3 regions of the Salipaludibacillus agaradhaerens genome follow, and region 1 is predicted to be linked to each of the others. Evidence: predicted binding sites of a transcription regulator. Region 1 holds the regulator's gene; each other region holds the start of a gene.

Region 1 (7,912 bases):
AATGAAAAAGGACGCTTCCGCAAAAGTGAGATCACTTTACGAAAACGCCCTTTCAAGCATTCAAATTTAATTATTGTGATATTCCCGTGACATTAAGTAGGAAATTAGGCATGATCCTTCTCACAAACGCTGTTATAACAACGTTTTAGAGAGATATATTACATCATGCCGCCCATTCCACCCATGCCTCCCATGCCGCCCATGTCAGGCATTCCGCCGCCGGCGCCGCCATCTTCTTCTGGAAGGTCAGCAACAACAGCTTCTGTTGTTAGGAACATAGCGGATACAGAGCTTGCATTTTGAAGGGCAGAGCGTGTTACTTTCGTTGGGTCAACGATTCCTGCTTCAACCATATCAACGTATTCGCCAGTAGCTGCGTTAAAGCCGATGCCGATTTTTTCACCTTTTAGGCGCTCAACGATGATAGAGCCTTCAAGTCCAGCGTTTTCAGAGATTTGACGAACTGGCTCTTCGAGGGCACGAAGAACGATGTTAACACCTGTTGCTTCGTCACCTTCAACTTTAATGCTGCGGACAGCGTCAAGGACGTTAACGAGGGCCGTACCACCACCAGCAACGATACCTTCTTCAACCGCTGCACGAGTTGAGTTAAGGGCGTCTTCGATACGAAGTTTACGCTCTTTCATTTCAGTTTCAGTAGCTGCACCAACTTTTACGACAGCTACACCGCCAGCTAGTTTAGCTAGGCGCTCTTGAAGTTTTTCTTTATCGAAATCAGAAGTTGTTTCTTCGATTTGCGCTTTGATTTGGTTAACACGGTTAGAGATTTCAGCTGCATCTCCGTTTCCGTCAACGATCGTTGTGTTGTCTTTTGTCACAACAACTTTAGACGCACGGCCTAGCTGAGTGATGCTTGCAGATTTAAGGTCTAAGCCTAAATCTTCAGTAATTACTTCACCGCCAGTTAGTGTTCCGATGTCTTCAAGCATTGCTTTACGACGGTCACCAAATCCAGGTGCTTTAACAGCAACTGCATTGAAAGTACCACGAAGTTTGTTCACAACAAGTGTTGCAAGAGCTTCACCTTCAACATCTTCAGCGATAATAAGGATCGGCTTGCTTTGTTGTACCACTTGCTCAAGAACAGGTAATACTTCTTGAATGTTTCCGATTTTTTTGTCAGTAATTAAAATGTATGGATCTTCAAGAACTGCTTCCATTTTGTCAGAGTCTGTTACCATGTATGGAGATGCGTATCCACGGTCGAACTGCATACCTTCTACGACTTCAAGCTCAGTAGAGAATCCTTTAGATTCTTCAACCGTAATAACGCCGTCGTTTCCAACGCGCTCCATTGCCTCTGCAATTAATTGACCGACTTCATCGTCAGCGGCAGAGATCGCTGCTACTTGTGAAATAGATTCTTTGCTTTCGATTGGCTTAGAAATTTTCTTAAGCTCTTCTACAGCTGCTGTTGTAGCTTTTTCGATCCCTTTACGAATGACCATTGGGTTTGCACCAGAAGTAACGTTTTTCAGTCCTTCAGTGATCATCGCTTGAGCGAGAACTGTTGCAGTTGTCGTACCGTCACCAGCGATGTCATTTGTTTTACTTGCAACTTCTGATACGAGCTGGGCACCCATGTTTTCGAAGTTATCTTCAAGTTCGATTTCCTTTGCGATTGTCACACCGTCATTTGTGATTAGTGGTGCACCAAATTTTTTCTCAAGAACAACGTTACGTCCTTTTGGTCCTAATGTTACTTTAACAGTATCAGCTAAACGGTCTACACCACGTAACATTGAACGTCGTGCATCTTCACGGAATTTAATTTCTTTTGCCATGCTAAATCAACCTCCTGTTAAATATGTAGTTTCGATTTATAAAAAGGGTGACCGGTCCATCCGGTCGCTGTGATATTGGCGTCTCTTCGGTTATTAGCCGATGATTGCAAGAACGTCACTTTCACGAAGGATCAAATATTCCTTGCCTTCATATTTCACTTCAGTACCTGCGTATTTTGAGAAAATAACAGAGTCGCCTTCTTTAACTTCAAGTGCCGCGCGTTCACCGTTATCTTTTACTTCACCTGAACCGACTGCAACAATTTTACCTTCTTGAGGCTTTTCTTTCGCAGAGTCTGGAAGTACGATTCCACTCGCTGTTTTTTCCTCCTGCTCCACCAATTCAATTACGATACGATCACCTAATGGTTTTAACAAGGAAAACACCCTCCTTTAATATTTGTGCACATCTAAGTATGCATAGTTAGTTATTATTTATTAGCACTCGGTAGCTTTGAGTGCTAACACAATTATTATAATAATCAACTGTCACCCAGATTGCAAGTATTTTAATGCAATTTTTTATCGCATTTTTCGACGTTAAATCTGAGGCCGCTTCACAGTATTCCCTCTTTTATTGAGATTAAAACAACGAATGGTTATGTCAGATAAAATAGTCATCCACCTTCCATAATATACCTATGCTACAGCGTTTACTTTCAGGTTTTTCACCTGGATATGATACAATAAGGGAGTTATATGGCCTATAAGGTGATACATATACATGAATGTAGTGCTCATCAGCACCGTATGAAAGATGGGGAATGATACATTCGTTTTTCATTTATTGAATTACAGGTATAAAGGAGAATATACGTTGAAGAAAAATTATTGGTTAATCATTATCGTCTTTATTTTGACACAGCTGTCCCCTGTAGTGTTCATACCACTTTTAGCTCTGGCTGGTTTTAGAGGAACAGAGTTGTATGGGATGACGCTGTTTGTCTGCTTTACAATCGGCTTCATCATTATTGCCTTGCTCGCTCGAAAAGCGGAACCTCAAAGAGAATTCATGGAAAATAGAGCGACAGCTAGCGAAACAGTGTTATGGTCAATTTTAGGGATCTTTATGGCTTTCGCCGGTCAAACGATCGCAGCCTTAATTGAAACGAACCTTTTCGGTGTGGAAGTAGGCTCTGAAAACACGCAAGTAATCGTTAATATAGCCAATGCTGTTCCACTCATGATTATTGTCGTGGCCGTTTTCGTTCCAATTATGGAAGAACTCGTGTTTAGAAAAGTCATTTTCGGGAGCCTGTATCCGCGTTTCGGCTTCTGGATTTCAGCTATTGCCAGTGGCTTAATCTTTGCCGTCGTGCATATGGAATTTGAGCATTTACTCGTGTATGCATCCATGGGGATTGTCTTCGCTTATCTATATTGGAAAACGAAGCGTATTATCGTGCCAATTTTAGCCCATGTTGGTGTGAATTCCTTCGTGATGATTGTGCAAGTCATTTTTGGTGATGAGATGCAAGAGATTATTGAACAACATGCGGCAATCGTACAGATCGTTCAAGCGATTATGAGAGGATTTTTATTATGAGATCTCCTAGATTTTCAGGCTACCTTTACTTTTTTCTAGGAACGCTGTTTTTGCTGATTGCTATTCAAACAGCTCAAGCATCACCTGGTTGGGATGCCATCACCATTCTCTTAATGGCTTTTGCAGCGTTTGATTACTTTCTAGCGTTTCGCATGTTCGCTATTGCCGCTCGGCAAAGACATAGTAAGAAAAAATAATGTCATAAAAAAGCAGCCGAGATGGCTGCTTTTTTGCTGTAAGAAAGTCTTGTTCTAGTTCATTGCTCAATAGATGATGATAAGAAGGGCAAAATAAATGCCTTGTTAGTTTCCACCAATCGACAGCGCTCATGCCCCTCTTTAAAAAAGTTGTTAGTTGTCGTTATTCTCATAAATGACTAATTTCACATCATTCGGCTGTTTCCGCTAATTCTGTTTTACGTTGTTTTTTAACCTCATGCCCTAGTAAGAATCCAGCTGGAACGGAAAGTACCGCTAAAACAGCTATGATAAGAAACCCTTCCGTAATAGCTGTTAAGCTCGCTTCTTCTATGCTTCCACCATTGCCGGTCATCACTTGGCCTCTGCGAACCTCAAAATAAATTGACACGAAGACAATTCCTAATGCTGAGCTCATTTGACGTAAGACATTATTCATCGCTGAACCTCGTGAAACAAACTTATCTGGGATCGCATTGATGCCTGCTGTCGTTGCAGGCATAGTACTTAACCCCATGCCAATCCCTCTCACAGCATTCAATAAGAAGACAACCCAGATGGCTGTTTCCATATCAATAAAGCCGAGAAGTGCTGTTCCAATCGCCACGATACAAAGCCCCGGCGTCACAACTAAAGCAGGTCCGTGCTGATCGAGGAGCTTTCCACCAATTGTCATAAATATCCCGGTAAGGAGCGCAGCCGGTAGAAACACCACGCCTGTCATTATCGCCCCATAGCCATAGACGTGTTGAATAAGCAGGGGGATTAAAAATATACCACCGAATAAACTGATTGAGCTAATCATCGCAATCCACACACTATACGCATATGCCGGCACACGCATAATAGATAAATCTAATAATGGTTGCTCTGTGCGATTTTCTATTTTCACGAAGCAATAAATTGCAATAACACCTAACACGACTAGAGCTAAATTCACTGGAGCAGTTAAATGCGCTAGTTCAGATACCCTCCCAAGTGCTAGTAAAATCGAGCCAACACCAAGCGTTACAGTGAAGAACCCCCATTTATCAAAACGGATACCTGACATTTTTTCAGACTTTTGAAGATACATATAAGAAAAGATCAATCCTAAAAGACCTGTAGGAATATTACATAAAAACAGCCATGGCCATGATCCAAGTTCAATAATGACACCGCCTAATGTTGGACCAATGGTTGGGGCCATCATGGCGGCCACTCCCCAAACACCTGTGGCTAGTCCTCTCTCATCACGAGGAAATACCTCAAAGATAAGGGCTAGAGAGAGCGGCATCATAACGCCACCACCTATGCCTTGCAGACCTCTAAAAGCAATTAAGGAGGGTAAATTCCAAGAAAGTGAACCTAGTAGTGATCCAAGTAAGAATACTGCGAGCCCAGCCATATAAAGTTGCTTCTTACCAAATTTATCACCTAAAAAACCGGTCAGCGGCATAACCATCCCCATAGTGACCATAAAAATCGTAATGACCCAGCCAGTAGCGACCGCATCAGCCTCAAACACAGTCATTAAATGAGGGACTGCGGGATTTAACATACTATTATTTAAAATGATGGTAAAAGTACCTAATAAAACGGTTATGACCACAAGCCATTTTTGCGAGATTTTTGCCATAAATAAGACAGCCTTCTTTCGGTTCACGAAATAGTAATCTATTTCTACTATACCATGAGTTTCATTAATTAAAATTAAAAATGCATATATATCTATTTGAACGAAATACAGCTGCAAAAAACGTTTTATCACATTGGTTTTTCGCTATAGACTGACCCGTTCCCATAGGTTCATCTTCAGTGACAGTCCTTTTTATTACAAAAATCATGTCTTCTGTAGATGGTTCGTTAATCATTGACGACTTTTAATTATTCCTGCGCTTGGATGTTCGTTCACTCATTTTAACAACAGTCTTCTTTACAGCGTTCAGTCATCCATTCTTTGTCTTACGAGCCTTGCGTCATTCAGGTACGGATGACCTGTCCAAATTACCCGCAGTCGTGTAACACTCATCTAGGTACTATATCTTCTCTAATGAACACTTTTCTCCTCTACAATGTTAAAAGCTGCCTATTATAAGGCAGCTTTTAACACGATGCAGCTCATATTTTAAGTATCAACTTTCTCTATAAAGGATAGTGCTTTAAAAAGTAGATGAGGGATTGAAGTTCCACTGACAGATCAATATGATGAACACGAACGTCAGACGGAACCGACAGTCTCGCAGGCGTAAAATTCAAAATCCCTTTAATACCTGCTTTTACTAAGTCATCAGCGATAGGTTGTGCCGCTTGAGATGGCACAGTCAAAATGACCACTTCCACACTGCTTTCCGCCACACGCTCTTTAAATTCATCCAGATGATAAACGGGCACACCACCTATTTCTTTCCCAACCTTATCTGCTGCTACATCAAATGCCATATCAATTTTTGTATTATTGCTTTTGCTAAAATTATAATTTAAAAAAGCCGTTCCTAAATTACCAACCCCAACAAGTGTCACCTTCGTTAATTCATCTTGGTCAAGCGTTTTTCTGAAAAAAGATAATAGATAATTCACGTTATATCCGTAGCCTTTTTTGCCGAGAGCACCAAAATAGGAAAAATCCCTACGTATTGTGGCTGAATCGACCTTTACCGCTTCACTTAATTCTGAAGATGAGACGCGGTGTTTACCTGACGCTTGTAAGCCTTCTAAAAATCGATAGTACAATGGCAATCGTTTTGCTGTTGCCTGAGGAATTTTTGCTTGATCTAGATCCATAACTGCTCCGCCTCCTTCTTAAATATAATAGCTACCTTGGCTAACCAACTAAGTATTAAAATGCATTCATTAAGTTAAGTATGTTATCGTTTAAAATCCCCATTTTTTCCACCCGTTTTCTCCACGAGAAATGTCTCACCAATGACCATCCCTTTATCCACTGCTTTGCACATATCATATATAGTCAATGCGGTCGCAGAAGCTGATGTTAGCGCTTCCATTTCTACTCCTGTATTCCCTTTTGTCTTAACTGACGCTTCAATTTTCAATTGGTATGTATCAGCATTCACATCCCAATCAAAACGAATATCGACTCCTGACAGTGCTAACGGATGACACATTGGAATCCACTGAGACGTATTTTTAGCAGCCATAATCCCTGCAACTTGCGCCACACTGAGAACATCCCCTTTAGCCATCGTCCCTTGTTGGATATTTTCATAGATTTCTTTAGTGACAAAAAGACTTGTTTGGGCCACTGCTGTTCGAACTGTTTCCTGTTTATCGGAAATATCAACCATACGTGCCCGACCTTGTTCATTAAAGTGTGTGAAGTCTCCCATGTTTATCCCCCTTTTTTCCACTTCTATTGTACACTATTTTTTCACAATCTGCATAATAAAGCATGGAAGTCTTGCGATAAACCTTTTCTCTCATGTACACTTAGCTTGTGAACGGTACGGAAATTGAATTGTGAGGTTACAGTGATGATTTTATTACAATGTACACAATTGTCGAAGTCATTCGGTACAGAGAAAATACTCTCCGATGTAAAATTAGAAATAAAAAGTCGGGAGCGTATCGCCCTTGTAGGCAGAAACGGGGCCGGTAAATCAACGCTTCTGAAAATTCTAACCGGTGAGTTATCGTACGACTCAGGGCAAATTGTCATTCCTAAGGATGTCAGTATGGGTTACTTAGCGCAAAATAGCGGCCTTCATACAGAAAGAAGTATATGGGACGAAATGATGACCGTTTTTGAGCCACTTCGGAAAATGGAAGCATCTTTGCGAGCACTTGAGGAGAAAATGAGTGATCCATCTCAAAAAGATCATGTTAAAATTCTTCAAGAATATGATCAGCTACAGCAAGACTTTAAAGATAAGGGTGGCTTTCAATACGAGGCTGATACACGAAGTATTTTATCAGGATTAAGTTTTAACCATTTTGATTATAATACGTCCATCTCATCGTTAAGTGGGGGACAAAAAACCCGACTTTCACTCGGTAAATTGCTTTTATCAAAGCCTGATTTACTCATTTTGGACGAACCTACAAACCATTTGGACATTGCCACTTTAACTTGGCTCGAACAATACTTATCTGGTTATGACGGAGCAGTGTTGATCGTCTCACACGATCGCTATTTTTTAGACAAAGTTGTGGATTATGTCTATGAGCTATCCTTTCATCAAACAGTTAAATATACCGGTAATTACTCGAAGTATTTAGAGCAAAAAGCTGCTCGATTAGAGCAAGAAATGAAGCTTTATGAAAAACAACAGGACGAGATGAAGCGACTTGAAGAATTCGTGCAAAAAAACCTTGCCCGCGCCTCTACTAGTAATCGTGCGAAAAGCCGGCGCAAACAGTTAGAACGT
Region 2 (7,912 bases), 1.7 Mb from region 1:
TAATGCTACGACATCACCGATAATTGTCATGGCAGGGTTTTGAATATTATTTGCCTTCACTTCATCGGAAATGGTTAAAAGTGTTCCTTCCACCGTGCGTTGTTTTCCTGTAGTAGCCCATTCAATGACGGCCACTTTCGTTTCTGGAGGAAAACCTTTATTGATTAGCACTTGACAGTGATGATAAAGGTTTTTCACTCCCATATAGTAAGCGATTGTATCCCCTAGCTCATCATCTGAATGTGTTTTTAACTCGTTCTCTTGACAGGAATGGCCTGTTCTAAGGGTAAAACTAGCGCTATAATCACGATGCGTAACCGGCATGCCAGCATAACTCGCTGCCGCAATACTTGATGTCACGCCAGGAACAATCTCGTAATCAATGCCTTCGTTACGTGCGGCTTCTGCTTCTTCGCCAACCCGGCCGAAGACAGACGGATCGCCGCCCTTTAAGCGGACAACCCGTTTCCCTGCCAATGCCATCTCAATTAATGTGTCGTTAATTTTTTCTTGGCGCATTACATGTCTATCTGGTAGCTTCCCGCAGTAGATTAACTGACAGTTAGCTTTTGTATATCTAAGAAGACGCGGATTTGCTAGCCGATCATATAGGACAACCTCTGCTTTTTCCAAACATTGGCGGCCTTTTTCTGTTAAAAGACCTACGTCCCCTGGACCTGCTCCAACAAATGATACAAACCCTCCCATAACCTTTCACCACCTACAAGGATACGTAAATCTCCCCGTTTTTTAAAATCACGTCGTAGGTTGGTACAGTCCCTTCATCCGGCGGCTGTACGTGACCTGTTACTAATGAAACTTTCCAATCTTGCAACGGACAATAGACAAACTCACCTGACACGATCCCTTCTGCAAGTGGTCCATTTGTATGAGGACAGCGACTTCCAATCGCTCGTACCTCTCCATTGCTTAATCGAAATAAAGCAATTGATTCATTTTTTATATGAACTTCTTTTCCAATTAAAATAGGTAACTGATCAAGCTGCATAACGTATACGTGTTCTTTCGTGATACTCATGCTTTTCCCCTCCTTGTGCTATAAAAATCTACATATTTTAATACTATCATAAGCTTTTCATGTTAAATTTTAATGACGTCATAAAGCTTCTTTTCGTCGTTTTTCTTAAGCATAGCACTCCAAGCTTCATGGTAAGTGTCACGAGCTAAAGTAAAACGGTCAACATAGTAATCACGCTGCTCGTTATCCATTAAAACGGTTTTAATCGTATCAATACCTAATCGTTCAACCCATGGGGCGGTTCTTTCACCATAAATCCCTGTTTCACGGTAATATTGCATATAAGCTTTCGCATACATAATCACTTCTTCTTCAGTAGCAACAATTTTGAGATAATCACATTCCCTTACTTCAGTACCGCCATTTCCACCAATATAAAGTTGGTAGCCATTTTCCACACAGACGACGCCAAAATCTTTTGTTAGCACTTCCGCACAGTTTCTTGGACAGCCAGTCACACCCATTTTCATTTTATGTGGGGTATCAACCATTTCTAATTCCTTTTCTAATTTAATACCAAGCCCTAATGAATCTTGGGTACCAAAACGGCAGAATAAGGAGCCTACACATGATTTAACGTTACGTAATGATTTGGAATAAGCGTAGCCAGAACGCATTTCTAAGTCTTCCCACACGTGTGGCAGATCTTCTTTTTTCACACCGTAAAGGCCAATTCTACTGGCGCCCGTAATTTTCACGAGAGGGACATCATATTTTTTCGCTACTTCGCCCATTCGAATGAGTTCATCAGCGGTTGTTGTGCCCCCGTACATACGAGGAATAACAGAAAACGTGCCATCCTTCTGGATATTCCCTTCCATTCGTTCATTAACAAAACGAGAGGATTTGTCGTCTTCATAATCAGCAGGGCGAATCATTCTCATATAATAATTCAATGCTGGCCGGCACTTTGAACAGCCTTCTGGATGTTTAAATCCAAGAACATATCGGACTTCCATTGGAGATTGAAGACCCTTTTCTTTAATTTCCGCTACAACTTCATCGCGAGACTTATCCGTACATTCACACATCCCGTTCGTTTGAGCTGCTGCATCAAAGTTATCTCCCAGTGTAAGAGAAAGAATCCCTTCAACCATCGGTCGGCATTTACCACAGGAGCCTCCTGCTTTTGTGCATTTCTTCACATCGTCAAACGTTGTTAAATCTTCTTCAAGGATAGACTGAACAATTGTTCCTTTAGTCACACCGTTACAGCCACAAACCGTTTCGTCGGCAGGCATCTCAGCCAGTAGAGTAGCTTCATCCTCTGCCTCACCCGCTTTTTGAAAGACGGCAGCTGTTGTATATTCAGATATATCGGTTCCTTTCTTCAGCATTGAGAACAACCGATTACCGTCACTAGCATCCCCGTAGAGGACAATGCCAGTTATTTTGTTGTCTTCTACTAATATTTTTTTATACACACCAGCAACGGCGTCTTGCACGACGATCGCCTCAGTCTCATCGTCTTCATTTATTTTCCCACCGGAAAATAAATCACACCCTGCTACTTTAAGTTGAGTAGATAGAATACTTCCTTCATAGCCAGGTCCTTCTTTACCTGTTAACGTATCAGCTAAGACTTGACCTTGTTCATACAAAGGCGCAACTAATCCATAAGCAACGCCTCGATGCTCTGCACATTCTCCGACAGCATAAATGGATGGGTCTGCTGTACGCATATAGTCATCCACAACAATACCACGATTCACTTCTAATCCGCAGTCTTTTGCAAGTGCCACATTTGGACGAATGCCTACGGCCATAACAACTAAATCACATGCAAGCTCTTCCCCGTCGTTAAAGCGCACACCTTCCACAACTGTCTCACCAACAATTTCTGCGGTTTGCTTCTCCATTTTAAATATCATACCTTGTTTTTCTAAATCTTTTTTCAACATTCTGGCAGCTGGTGCGTCCAATTGTTGTTCCATCAGAGTAGGTAATAGGTGAACGACATAAACTTCCATTCCACGATCGATCAGACCCCTTGCCGCTTCAAGACCTAACAATCCCCCTCCGATCACCACCGCTTTCTTTTTCGTTTCAGCAATGGTTATCATTTTCTCTGTGTCTTCTATCGTTCTAAAGCCAATAACGCCATCTAAGTCACTCCCAGGGACGGGAAGAATAAATGCACTGGACCCTGTGGCGATAATGAGATCATCATAAGAAATGTCACTCCCTTTATCCGTTGACACTGCCTGTCTATCTCGATCTATCCCAGTTACTTTTTCCCCAGTTATAAGCTTGATATTGTTTTCTTTATACCACTCCCACTCGTTAATAATAATGTCGTCTAGTTCTGTTTTACCTTGTAAAACGTTAGATAACATAATCCGATTGTAGTTCGGGTGCGGTTCCTCCCCAATAATCGTTATGTCATAGCTTGAATTATCTCTTTTCAGCAGTTCTTCTAAGCTTCGAACACCAGCCATGCCATTCCCTATCATTACAAGCTTTTTCATATTAAAACGTCCTTTCTATTAATGTTCACTAGTTCACATAACTAAATAAAAAATAAAAACATCAAATTGTGAAAGTATTCACTTTTATAAACATATTGCTTTAATAAGTATAGTTAAAGGATACCAAGAGAAATGATAATCCACTGTGATAAAAATCACACCTTGCCATATATGGTTAACTAAGGAGTAAAACGTGTTGTTCCTTTAATTACAGGGATTTTAACGAAAAAAATCACTTTATTAACACATCTAGTGACGATTGAGAGGACTACATTGTCACAAAGATGCCTTAAACGTGCATTAACGTCAAAAAACCGTCACTCAATGAACGACGGTTATCTTTGATTTTTTCTTATGAGATCTTTCGGTTACGATTCACTTATCGTTTAACGATTCTAATTGTTTATTCATTCGACTCAATTGTCTAATGATCATCCAATTCTGCTCGACTAATGCTGATAAGTACGTTACTTTAGCCTGTTCTTCAGCTTTTGCAAAGCTAAATGCCATCCCCATTTTGAATAATTTATTTCCAATAAGGTCTTCAGCAATACGTTGTAGAACAATTAAATCCTTATCATCCAGCTCCTCTAATTGATACCGCTTCATAAATTTCTCTAGCTTCTTTACATCTTTTGGTTTTTCTTCTTTCCCGCCAAATAACCCCAATGTGTTTTTCCTCCTTTGGTAAACTAAAATAGTGCTCGATCCTCACCTTAGTTTGAGAAAAAACGTAAGATGTATGCTTTTTTAACTGATTTATGATCATATTTACTTTTGGGATCATGAACAAGAGTCTGAAACTCCAGATGATATGTTTTTTTTAGCAAGTGATATTGACGCCTTTTTAAATATGCTATATGAAGATGCTGAAAGCTAGGTGGAATGGGCTCCTGTTCCCCCTCTCAACTCCTGGGGTGCTGCCTCATTTTTTAAGGATATAGCTGTCCTCTGATTAAATTTTGAAACTATGTAAAAGATGATGAATAATATTAAAATGAAGAATAAGCCTAACTTGCCTGAAGAGAGAGGGTTACTATGGATTATTTACCTAATAGAAAACAAAGGCTTAATGTCCCTCGCCTCATCTTTTTCAACATCTGAAACATTCGAACCCCTGCAATCGGAAGATTTATTTAAGCTTTTGGAGGAATAATTTATGAAAATACAGGATAACTACTATTTTAAAAAGAGACGTGAACAAGATAATTCCCCACTAGATGAATGGTATAATACTTTAATAAATAAAGATGTTAACGAAATAGACGTATTTGATCTATGTAAAATGATTAGACAAAACATTTTAATAGACTTAGCAGTAAATAAAGCCACAGAGGTTCTTAGGACTAATCCTCTAGAAGGTGACGTTTATGATGGACAATTAATAGAATTACTTTACTCTATTGATTATAAGGAAATAAAAGAGCATACCAATTCACTGCAAAAAATATTGCAAAAAGTAAAACAAACTATAGAAATTGACGATTTCATGTGTGAAGAAGACTATAATGAATATATGGATTTAGTAGACAATTTTATAGTGAAATTAAATCGCTTGTAAAAAAAGACGGTGAATCTCGGATCAGTGTGTGGTGTCAATCCATTCAGCAGACACTATCAGACATTTATTCTACGCAACATACAGAATTGGCGTTCAATAACTTCATCACCCGTTATCATCTTCTACACTCTTTTGCTCCTGACACGCTGAACTTGGATAAACAGGACCAAAAAAATTATCTATCAACAATTGGTCGATTGCTCTTTCATTGTAAAATGAGACAGTTGAACGCTTTCTTTTTGTTGTTTTGACAAGTTCAACAATACAAAAACATGTTGTATATTAAGTAGAAATGTTACTTTGCTATTTTCCTGCAGCTATGTTAGCTTTCACTTCTTCCACACACTCTACCTCAAACCCTAGGTCTACTAACATCTTATGATCCTCAGTGTCTTCTTGACCTGACGTGGTTAAGTAATCTCCAACAAAAATAGCGTTTGCTGCATATAGTCCAAAAGGTTGTAAAGAGCGGAGATTTACTTCCCTTCCGCCAGAAATGCGAATTTCCTTTGTTGGATTAACAAAACGGAAAAGCGCTAATACCTTTAAACAATACATTGGATTTAATTCATTTACGCCTTCTAAAGGTGTACCATCAATGGCATGTAAAAAGTTCACTGGAATGGAATCTGCATCTAACAATTTTAAGCTGTTTGCCATGTCCACGATGTCTTGCTTCGATTCTTTCATCCCAACAATGACACCTGAACAAGGAGACATCCCAGCATTTTTCACCATTTCTACTGTATTTACTCGGTCATCATAGGTGTGCGATGTGGTTATATTAGAATGATTTTTTTCCGATGTATTGATATTATGATTATATCTATCAACTCCTGCTTCCTTTAACCGTAACGCTTGTTCCGGCTTTAATAATCCAAGACAAGCACATATTTTCATGCCATAAGTTGCTTTTATTTCTTTTACAGCAGTCACTACATGATCAATTTCCTTATTTGAAGGGCCACGTCCACTTGCCACAATACAATATGTTCCAACATTTAAGTCATTGGCACGTTTTGCTCCCTTTAGGAGAGTCTCTTTATCTACCATTTTATATGTATCAATAGGCGCATTTGAAATAGAGGACTGAGAACAGTAGCCACAATTCTCTGGACAGAGGCCTGATTTTGCATTCACAATTATATTTAGCTTTACTTTTTTGCCGTAGTACCGCTTACGAATTTGAAAGGAAGCATGCATCAGCAATAAAATATCTTCATCAGGACATTCCAAAATAGAAAGTGCCTCGTTATTTGCAATACTTTCACCCTCTAACGCCTTATTGGCAAGCTTTATCCATTGATCCATGTTGTTCCCTCCATTTTTACATCAATATCGTTTTCCTAAGTCATTTATGGATGAATATCAGTAAACGTCACACTATTTAGGCAGGAGCTAACGAAGGCTAACGTCTTGATTCAAGCAACGATCGATCACGAGAAAAAGAACGAAAATGTCCACTGATTGTAGATTCGTTATAAAATGTCAGAATAATTAATTGTTAACCTAAAACAAATATAGTTAACAATATAAATAATAAATACATCACCCTATTTTGTCAATTGGGTGATGTATTTATTTTGGAATGTAAAGAGTTTACAGAGCTTCTTTCTTAGGATCCAAGCTTGTAGGGATGATACTTTGACCTAGGGTTTGCCCTTCTGTTAAACAACTTCATATAAGTACAAACACCGAAAATTGTGAAAAGTATGTCCGTACCTACGCGAATGAGTAAATCGAAGTCAAATTCAATTATTGTAAACAAAAAAACATGATTCATCGACCAATTTAATCCGAAAATAATAGCTCCAAAAAATAACCCTTGAAACGCTATAGACTTCTCCCTGTTTTCTGGTTGCATAAGATAATAGGTCGTTCCCACCCACAATCCAAGACCCAGTGTCCAGAAAAATGTCCCCGCCGGCTTTATATCGTACACAGAGCTTATATTCAGTAAAGTGTAAGCCAAGTATCTGCCACTAACATACAATAGGGCTATAATAAAAACAACTAACACATTATGATTGCTACTTTTCTGGACTCGATCAGTTCCCACAGCCATTCCTAGCAAAGTACCAGAAATTACAAAGGAAACAAAATCCGGCAACCCCATCAACAATTCGGTAAAGACAGTCGTATCAAATAATAGCGCCGATTCAAACATTCCAATAAAGTACAGTCCACCTATGGAAAGACCATATAAAAAACCTTTCTTCAGTTTCTTACCGGGAAGTCTTTTTTGGACGAATAGAAAAACGAGGGAAAACACGCTAAATGTTAACACCTCCCAAACTAAAAGTGCAGGGATAAGCATATCGTTTTTTACAAAGATACTTGGTTCTCCTAATGAGATATTGGCTGATTCTATGGGAGAAATTGTATGTAAAATAATATTCAATAGGATACTTACAATAATAATCACAATCATTTTCCACCAAACCTCATATACAATTTTCATTATTGATCCTCCTCTTTTATTAGCAATTTATACAACTGTTTGAGATTTGATAATATCCTTACACATGTCTCTTCCTTGCAGCTTGTAGGACTACGATCGCTAATCATTTTACAAACTTCACCGTGCAAGTAGCTATGCAGTATATTAGCAACTGTATTTGCTTTTTCTTCTGTAAGCATTCCACCACTGGCTTTTATAAGCAAATTATTAAACCCTTCCATAGGTCTAACTAATATTTCAGCAGTTGAAGCGGTTGGAGTTCCATCTATTGATTCAAACCAGACTATCCTATACCATTCTGGATGCATTAATGAAAATTCTAGTATAGCTTCCAGTGCAGCATAAAACTTCTCTTCATCATTAGTTGTAGAGACAACATTTAC
Region 3 (7,912 bases), 640 kb from region 1:
TGAAACTAGTGAATGATCTGTTAGATCAGACAAGTCTTGAGGCAGGAAATTGGAAACTTGATTGCAAGCGATATAACTTGACAGAACAGTTACGTACAATGCTAGCTAAAATGGAACCGACTGCTTCAAAACATGGGATAGATATGGCATTAAATACAGAAGAGGATATTTATATCTATGCTGATGAAGATCGAATGGCTCAAGTGTGGGGGAATTTACTGCAAAATGCGCTACAAAACTCTGACAGTGGCACTGCTATTCAATTAGAAGTTAATAAACATAGCAATAATGTGGATGTAAATGTGTGTGATGAAGGCGTGGGGATGACGGAAGAAGAGTTGTCGCACGTATGGGAGAGGTTCTATAAAACGGATAAAGCCCGTTCTAAAAAAACAGGAACAGGCATTGGCTTATCAATTGTGAAACAAATTGTAGATTTACACGGTGCTTCTATTAGTGTTAAGAGTAAAAAAGGTCACGGAACCACATTCAAAGTAACACTACCTAAATAATACAATCTTCGGTGGAGTGAGATATATGAAGCATATGTATTGGAAGAACGTAAAAAGGAGCTTGTTTCTATACATCATGTTCTCACTTTTAACTGCAGGCTTTATGTTTCACTATTTCCCATCTTATCCTCAGGCAGAAAATGAGGGTATGGCGAACAAGATGCTCATGGCCGGGGAGAAGGTAGTTATTATAGAAGACAATGAGCAAGCTGGCTTCGTACGTTTAGATTTGTTAAAAAAAGCAGAAGAACGTTTAGCTATTACCTATCATACTTTTCATGCAGGTGTTTGGACCGATGCTTTTATGGGTGCTGTTTTTGAAACGGCGGATAGAGGGGTGGAAGTTGAAATTTTATTTGATGGGATGTTACATAACATGAGAGGTGATTTGAGGGTCATACCTTACATGTTATCCACCCATCCAAACATTACGCTAAAGTATTATGAACCCTTTAACCCGCTTCGACCGTATACTTGGCATAATCGTATGCACGATAAGTTATTAATTGTAGATGATCACTATGTCATGACAGGTGGACGTAATATAGGTGATAAATATTTTAAGTCAGATGTAGACGATACAGTCTATGATAGGGATATCATCTTAATTAAAGAGGAAACAGCACGAGACGATCAGAGGTCTGCCATTACGGAGATGAGTCAATATTTTGACGAGCTTTTTAACCATGATTATTCCTATGAACCGATTTTTGTTCCATCGCTCTATCGAGAGAGAGCGGCTACTGAGAAGAAGGTCATGTTACATGAAGCACATGACACATTTGAAAAGGTTGTTCATCTAAACGTGGGTGAGTGGGAAGAAGAGGCTATCCAAGTGAAAGGGATTCAAATTTGGCATAATCCTATTGAGCGAATGAACCACTCGCCTGCCATTTGGCAAAACCTCATGAGCCTCATAAAAGACGCAGAAGAATCTGTTTTGATTCAAAGCCCATACGTCATTCCTACTGATGTTATGACGTCTCCATTTCAACAGAAGATAACAGATGCTGTGCAGTTAGATGTCCTGACTAATTCAAAAAAAGTCACGCCAAACCTCTTGGCCTATTCTGGTTATGAGAGATATCGTGAAAATCTAGCTGAAAATGGAGTGGACTTATATGAATATGCAGGACAAGGATCAATTCATGGAAAAACATTCATAATCGATTCTTATTATAGTGTTATAGGGTCGTTTAATGTGGATCCACGAAGTGCCTTTTTAAATACAGAAACAGTTATCGTCTTAGAAGGGGAAGAGTTTGCATCCGCTTTAGAAGGTCACATTACTAACTTGCAGGCGGATACACATCTCGTGACTAAGGACAACATCCAAGAAATCGATGAAAATGAAGGCGTCAGTTTTTTTAAACGTGCTGTCCTTCGTCTACTCGCCTCTTTCGTGCCTTTTATTGAAAGTTTACTTTGATTTCTAAGAAAGAAGTCACACTCATAAAAAGAATGAATGCAAAAATAGCTGTCTACAAAAGAGAATTCTTTTGAGACAGCTATTTTTATGCTAGATTGGTAAGCTCGTAATCTAGTTATCTGATAGAAATGGCTTGTTTATATAGTAATAGACACCTGCCATTAACACACTCCCACCGATTATATTACCAAGTGTAACAGGCACAAGATTGTATATCATCCCTTGAATACTGACGGCATCAGGCGGATTTAACACAAATGCAATGGCGAACGTACACATATTTGCAATACTATGTTCGTAGCCGGAGATGAAGAAGCAAAAAACGAATAGCACCATTGTTATTATTTTAGCCATATCCTCTTTCATAGACATCGGCAAGAAAAAGGCTAAGCAAATGAGCCAGTTACAAAGGATCGCGCGAAAAAAAAGCTCCATTGTGGGATCGGTCATTTTCTTTTCAACAACTCCTAAAAGAAAGGCGTTTACATCGGGACTATTAAATAACCCTGTTGTAAAAATTAAAAAAGCGAAAAAGGCAGCTCCAATAATATTTCCTAAGTAAGTATAGCTCCAAAGGGTGAACACTCGTGACCACTTCATTTTTCCTCTTAAAGCTGTATAAGTAAAGTAAAAGGTATTACCGGTAAACAAATCACCGCCACCGTACGCAATTAAGATAATGGCACTCCCAAAGGTGAGAGCGGCCATAGGATAAGTCCAGGGCGGCGCTTCTGTATAAAAAAAACTTCCCGTCTTAAAGGCTACAATGACGCCGAATCCAATGAACATACTGGCAAGAATAGCACGGAGTAAATAGCGTGAGATGCCACTTTTAAATATTTTTTCTTTTTTTAATGCTAACTGTTCTACTTTTTCTAATGAGGTGGTTTCCATAGGTGTAATCCTTCTTTCTAGCAATATAATTCGTGACACGAAACATTTTAGTGAAGCAAATTGAAAAAACCTGCAGCACGTGTTAACTTGCAAACCGTACAGGTCAATAGGGGTACACATTCCTTTATAGAGCCAGGGGATTGTTACTAAGTGCTAAAGTCACTTTTCAACACTTATTAAAAAGCATAAACATACCGAATTTGTGAAATGTTGAACAAATCTTAACCAAATATTTAACTGCGTTAATGGAATAAATTCTATCAATAATTAATAGAGAGTGCAAGGTATTTTTTGAAAGTAAATTAATTACAGGGTAAAAAAATATTGATATGAAAGGGTTTTCTTTGTTTGAGTTTATGAAAAACAGTTGATTGTAGGGGACTATAACAGAATTTAGCGTTAAGTTTTTTCTCCAAATGAAAGAGCTAGGATTACGTGATTTCCTAGCTCTTTGACGCCACCTTATACAAGGAGTATGTGCGAGTAATTGATAAGGTAAGGTGCGAAGATTATGCCATTGTACACCCAGTGCGATGGGGGCAAAGGTACTTCAAATAATCAGAAGGATATTTATCACTAAGTTGATCTTCTTTTTGGGGGGAAATGGGCTTTACCGTGGGGAACGAAGACTGGCAAAGTCTTTAACCCGTTCTTCCTTTAAGAAGTTGGTATATTTTTTCTTAGTCGATTTTAACAATTTATCTCGATTTGCCTGATGGGTGATTGACAGGCTTTTAAGTTGTTCCTTCATCTTCTGCTCATTTTGCACCATTTGTTGAAAGAAGACACGTTGATTTTGAGACATCTCTTCCCATAGTTTTTCATGTTTCATAGCGCTTATCCAATCTTTTAGCACGTGTATATGCTTTGCTGTCTCTTTCATTATTTCATAATTATAGAGCTCAAGCTCAGCAATCGTCGTTATTGCCAAGTCTAGATGAACTTGTGATAATGGTTTGGAATCTTGACGCAGTTTAGCTAATTCTCCGAAAAAATGAGCATAAACATGCTTAAGCTGAATTTGTTTATGAAATAACGTGGTGAGAAAAGCATGTCCTTCTTGTAGAACAGAATTTTCCACCTCACTAGAAAGAGAAAGGGGGTGTTCAAAATAAGTAGGATCAATGGTGGCTCTTCTATTACCTACTACATGTATTTCATTCATAAGCCTATAAAATTGAAATAGTGGGGAGTGGGCTTCCCGGGCAGAAGCAGGATGCTCGTCCCGTTTTTTCGGGGAGAAAATGGCTGTCCCCTGGAGCTTATTAAATTTAAGATAATTCACCATAAAATAATGTATACCGTCAATTTCCCACGGAAGCGCATTAATGGAGATTTTCTCAAATAATTTCTTAAAGCGTCTAGCACGTGATCTTACTTTATGGACCTCTTTTTCCATGATGATTAGCCTCCTGGTCTTTTCAAATGGGAGGAAATGCCTTTTATCCCCACTCCTTTATGATATAAAGTATTTTATCACAGATAACGGATGCTCATCTCCTTAATCACGGACCTTATCAATCAGTGAAAGAAGAACGAAAGCAGCTACTGATTGAAGGTTGGTTTATAATAAAACTGAACGACACATAGAAGTTCTTAGACATACTGACAATACACAAAGATGTTCTGATGGTTATTGAAGGCTTAAAGTAAAGAGGTGATTTAGTAATGTATTTTCATAAAAAGAGGTTCACCTTTGTAGCTGGTGAACAAAACTTGCCGTTATTTGTAGAAAGTGTTGGCTATAATCCACAGGAACAAAAGTTCACAAGACCGGAGGGGTATCCTTACTTTCACTGGCTATTAACGTTAGAAGGAAAGGGAACTTTCACTTTTAACGGTCAATCTTATATGATGACACCGGGAAGAGGCATCTTCCTCAAGCCATATACACCCCATTCTTATTATACGAATGGCTCTTTATGGTCTACTGCCTATATCACATTTGGGGGTGTTTCTGTTGTCTCCATTTTAAAGGCATTAGAATTGAATTTTTCAGCTGTGTATAACGAAAACAAAGATAAGCATTTTTACAATATAATGAAAGCAATGATCGATAAAGTGGAGGTGGAGTCTGAATTCTCACGTTTAGAGCTATCTAGCTACTTGTATCATTTCTTAATTAAATTGAGAACTTATGGGAAAATTAACAATCAGCCTTCGCTTTCTCATAATTATACGAAGGTTCGGCCTGTTGTAGATTGGTTGGAAATTGTTTATGCCGATAATATAGGTTTGCAGGATATTGCCAATCATATGAATATGAGTCCTCAATACTTAAATAGACTCTTTCAAGATACCTTTGGTATTAGCCCTTATTCATTTTTAATTCAGCTTAGAATAAGAAAGTCTAAAGAAATTTTAGTATCGAATCAAGAGATTCCCCTCAATCAAGTAGCTGCTCTAGTAGGATTTAATGATGTTAGTAATTTTGTTGCTACGTTCAGAAAAAAAGAGGGGATTACGCCCAGAAAGTATCGTATCCTTCACAGTTAATTTAATTAATAAAGTATCATATTTTTATAATGTTGTATCACCCGAAATTTGAGTTTTAAAAGATTTATTATGAAGTGTTTAGATTTTAAACCTTATAAATAAAGATATACATTGAATTTTTAATAATGATTAATTATTCATTTTGTGTCTCTATTCCTTTAAAGGATAACTCTAATTTGTTTCATTTTTTCATAAAAATTAAGAGTTATTTTATATTAAAAGAGGTATGTAAGCGCTTATAATTTAAGTGTGTTACTAGTAAAAAATAAAAAAGGAGTTGAATCTTGATGAAAAGATTTATAGTAAGTTTAGGGATGTCAATTCTTGTCGTTTCAGCTTTAGCTGGTTGTGGACCGGATGATGACACAGAGACAGAAACGTCAAATGCCAATAATACTGTCAATGATCATAATGAAACAGGAGAACCGGAAAAACCTGACTCGTTAGAGATTTGGGCTAATGATGATGAGTATCAGTTTGCGGCCGTTCAAGAGTTAGTTTCACAGTTTGAGGATGAATACGGTATTGAAGTAGAAGTGACAGCCTATTTGATGGCCGATCAAGATGAAGCATTTGCGTTAGATGCTCCAGGCGGTATAGGACCGGATGTGATTTTTCAGCCACATGATAGACTCGGAGATTTGACGTCACAAAACTTATTAGCTCCTCTTGAGGTAGATGAAGATACTCTTGCTGAGTATACAGAAGAAGCTGTCACAGCATTTACATTAGATGGCGAAGTTTATGGCGCACCCCTCGTGATGGAAAATACAGCTCTTTACTATAATAAAGATCTTATAGACGCTGTCCCAGAAACGATGGACGAGCTTTACGAGTTGGCAGACTCGTTAACAGATGCTAGTCATGACGAATATGGTTTTTTATTTGAAGCGTTGAATTTTTACCATGTTTATCCATGGATCGGTGGCTACGGAGGCTATGTCTTCTCACAAGATGATGAAGGAAATTATAACATTGACGATATTGGTTTAGATAATGATGGTGCTGTTGAAGCCTATGAGGAAGTTCAGTCATTATTCGAACGGGGAATTTTACCCCGTAGTGTTGATGAAGACGTGATTAATGGGTTATTTACAGATGGAAAAGTCGCGATGGCCGTTTCTGGTCCATGGGCAATGGCGTCTTATTCAGAGGCGTTAGGTGATAGTCTAGGCGTTGCGCCACTTCCTGAGCTGTCTAACGGGAATACGCCAACACCATTTGCAGGTGTCAAAGGGTGGCTCGTATCGAATTACTCAGAAAACACGTATTGGGCATCACAATTAGCTCTGTATTTATCAACAGCTGACGCTCAATCTTACTACTATGAAGAAACCGGAGAAATTCCTGCTAGACCTGACGCTACTGTAGAAGACGAGTTTGCAGAAGCCTTTTTAGAGCAATCTCAATCAGCGGAGCCAATGCCAAATATTCCTGAAATGGGACAAGTTTGGGACCCGATGGAAGATTCCTTACAATTCAACGCTGAGGGACAAGATCCAGGAGAAATTCTAGAAGAAGCTGTTGAAGAAATTCATGATTATATTGACATGATGAATTAACTAGCCCTTCAGAATGCTATAGGGAAAGGGAAGTTCTACACTTTCCTTTCTGTTTAAATTATAGAAAGGAGGCTAGCAGGGTGGGAACAGATCCAGATACACACCGTTTTACTAATCATAAGCCGCTGCAAGCACTTCTATTATCAATCATTCCAGGTATAGGACAATTTTACAATCGTAAATTTTATAAAGGAAGTATCTTCTTTATTCTTTTTTTCGCTTTTATTATTGCCTTTACAGATTTTATCGATATGGGATTATGGGGGATTTTTACACTCGGTACACAAGTGGGGAGAGATCATTCTCTCGTTTTAATTATTCAAGGGCTTGTGACGATCTTTCTTTTAATAATGGCTCTATTATTCTATGGCATTAATTTACGAGACGCTTATAAAGATGCAGAAAAATTAAAGAGTGGTTTTACGATTCCTTCTTTAAAAGAGTCGTTTCACAACACTTACGAAAAGACATTTCCATATTTTCTCATAGGTCCAGGCTTTTTCTTAGTCGTGTTCGCGATTATTTTACCGCTAGCTTTTATGCTATCTTTAGCATTTATGAATTATCGATTGAGGAACGCCCCTCCGGCAGCTTTGTTGGATTGGGTAGGTTTCGATAATTTTATACAGCTTGCAACTGTACCAATTTGGCAAAATACATTCTTAAGTGTTATTAGCTGGACGATTATATGGACACTTGTCGCTACCACACTTCAAATCGCTTTGGCCTTGTTCCTTGCGGTTCTCGTGAACGATAAGCGGATCAAATTTAAGAAAACATTAAGAACGATGCTTATTTTACCTTGGGCTGTGCCGGGATTCGTATCTATCCTCATTTTTGCAGCTATGTTTAATGATGGATTTGGTGCGATTAATAGACAGATTATGGAACCGCTATTTAATATGAGCATTCCATGGTTAACAGATGTCTTCTGGACACGAGTCGCAATCATCTCCATTCAAGTTTGGCTTGGATTCCCGTTTGTGTTTGCTTTATTTACAGGTGTGCTACAAAGTGTC

The links. Region 1 encodes Rex, which represses fermentation and respiration genes when NADH is low (regulators of the CRP and FNR family bind a similar motif). Its sites were predicted from a motif close to TTGTGAAATATTTCACAA; they were not measured.
Region 2: the regulator Rex is predicted to act here: its motif matches at 3,574-3,591, upstream of nirB (nitrite reductase large subunit NirB).
Region 3: the regulator Rex is predicted to act here: its motif matches at 3,036-3,053, upstream of BK581_RS07035 (formate/nitrite transporter family protein).

Annotation. Positions count from the first base shown of each region.
Region 1 covers NZ_KV917378.1:2,082,220-2,090,131, forward strand. The annotation lists gene groL (chaperonin GroEL) at 159-1,805, opposite strand; gene groES (co-chaperone GroES) at 1,899-2,183, opposite strand; gene BK581_RS09760 (CPBP family intramembrane glutamic endopeptidase) at 2,623-3,351, shown strand; gene BK581_RS09765 (YdiK family protein) at 3,348-3,548, shown strand; gene BK581_RS09770 (MDR family MFS transporter) at 3,739-5,166, opposite strand; gene BK581_RS09775 (redox-sensing transcriptional repressor Rex) at 5,673-6,311, opposite strand; gene moaC (cyclic pyranopterin monophosphate synthase MoaC) at 6,395-6,874, opposite strand; gene BK581_RS09785 (ABC-F family ATP-binding cassette domain-containing protein) at 7,019-7,912, shown strand, end outside.
Region 2 covers NZ_KV917378.1:338,784-346,695, reverse strand. The annotation lists gene cobA (uroporphyrinogen-III C-methyltransferase) at 1-708, opposite strand, end outside; gene BK581_RS01665 (nitrite reductase (NAD(P)H) small subunit) at 722-1,039, opposite strand; gene nirB (nitrite reductase large subunit NirB) at 1,102-3,507, opposite strand; gene BK581_RS01655 (hypothetical protein) at 3,883-4,176, opposite strand; gene BK581_RS01645 (contact-dependent growth inhibition system immunity protein) at 4,667-5,068, shown strand; gene bioB (biotin synthase BioB) at 5,372-6,379, opposite strand; gene BK581_RS01635 (hypothetical protein) at 6,684-7,529, opposite strand; gene BK581_RS01630 (TetR/AcrR family transcriptional regulator) at 7,529-7,912, opposite strand, start outside.
Region 3 covers NZ_KV917378.1:1,440,582-1,448,493, reverse strand. The annotation lists gene BK581_RS07045 (HAMP domain-containing sensor histidine kinase) at 1-512, shown strand, start outside; gene BK581_RS07040 (phospholipase D-like domain-containing protein) at 538-1,941, shown strand; gene BK581_RS07035 (formate/nitrite transporter family protein) at 2,053-2,835, opposite strand; gene BK581_RS07030 (hypothetical protein) at 3,446-4,234, opposite strand; gene BK581_RS07025 (AraC family transcriptional regulator) at 4,504-5,331, shown strand; gene BK581_RS07020 (sugar ABC transporter substrate-binding protein) at 5,619-6,893, shown strand; gene BK581_RS07015 (carbohydrate ABC transporter permease) at 6,974-7,912, shown strand, end outside.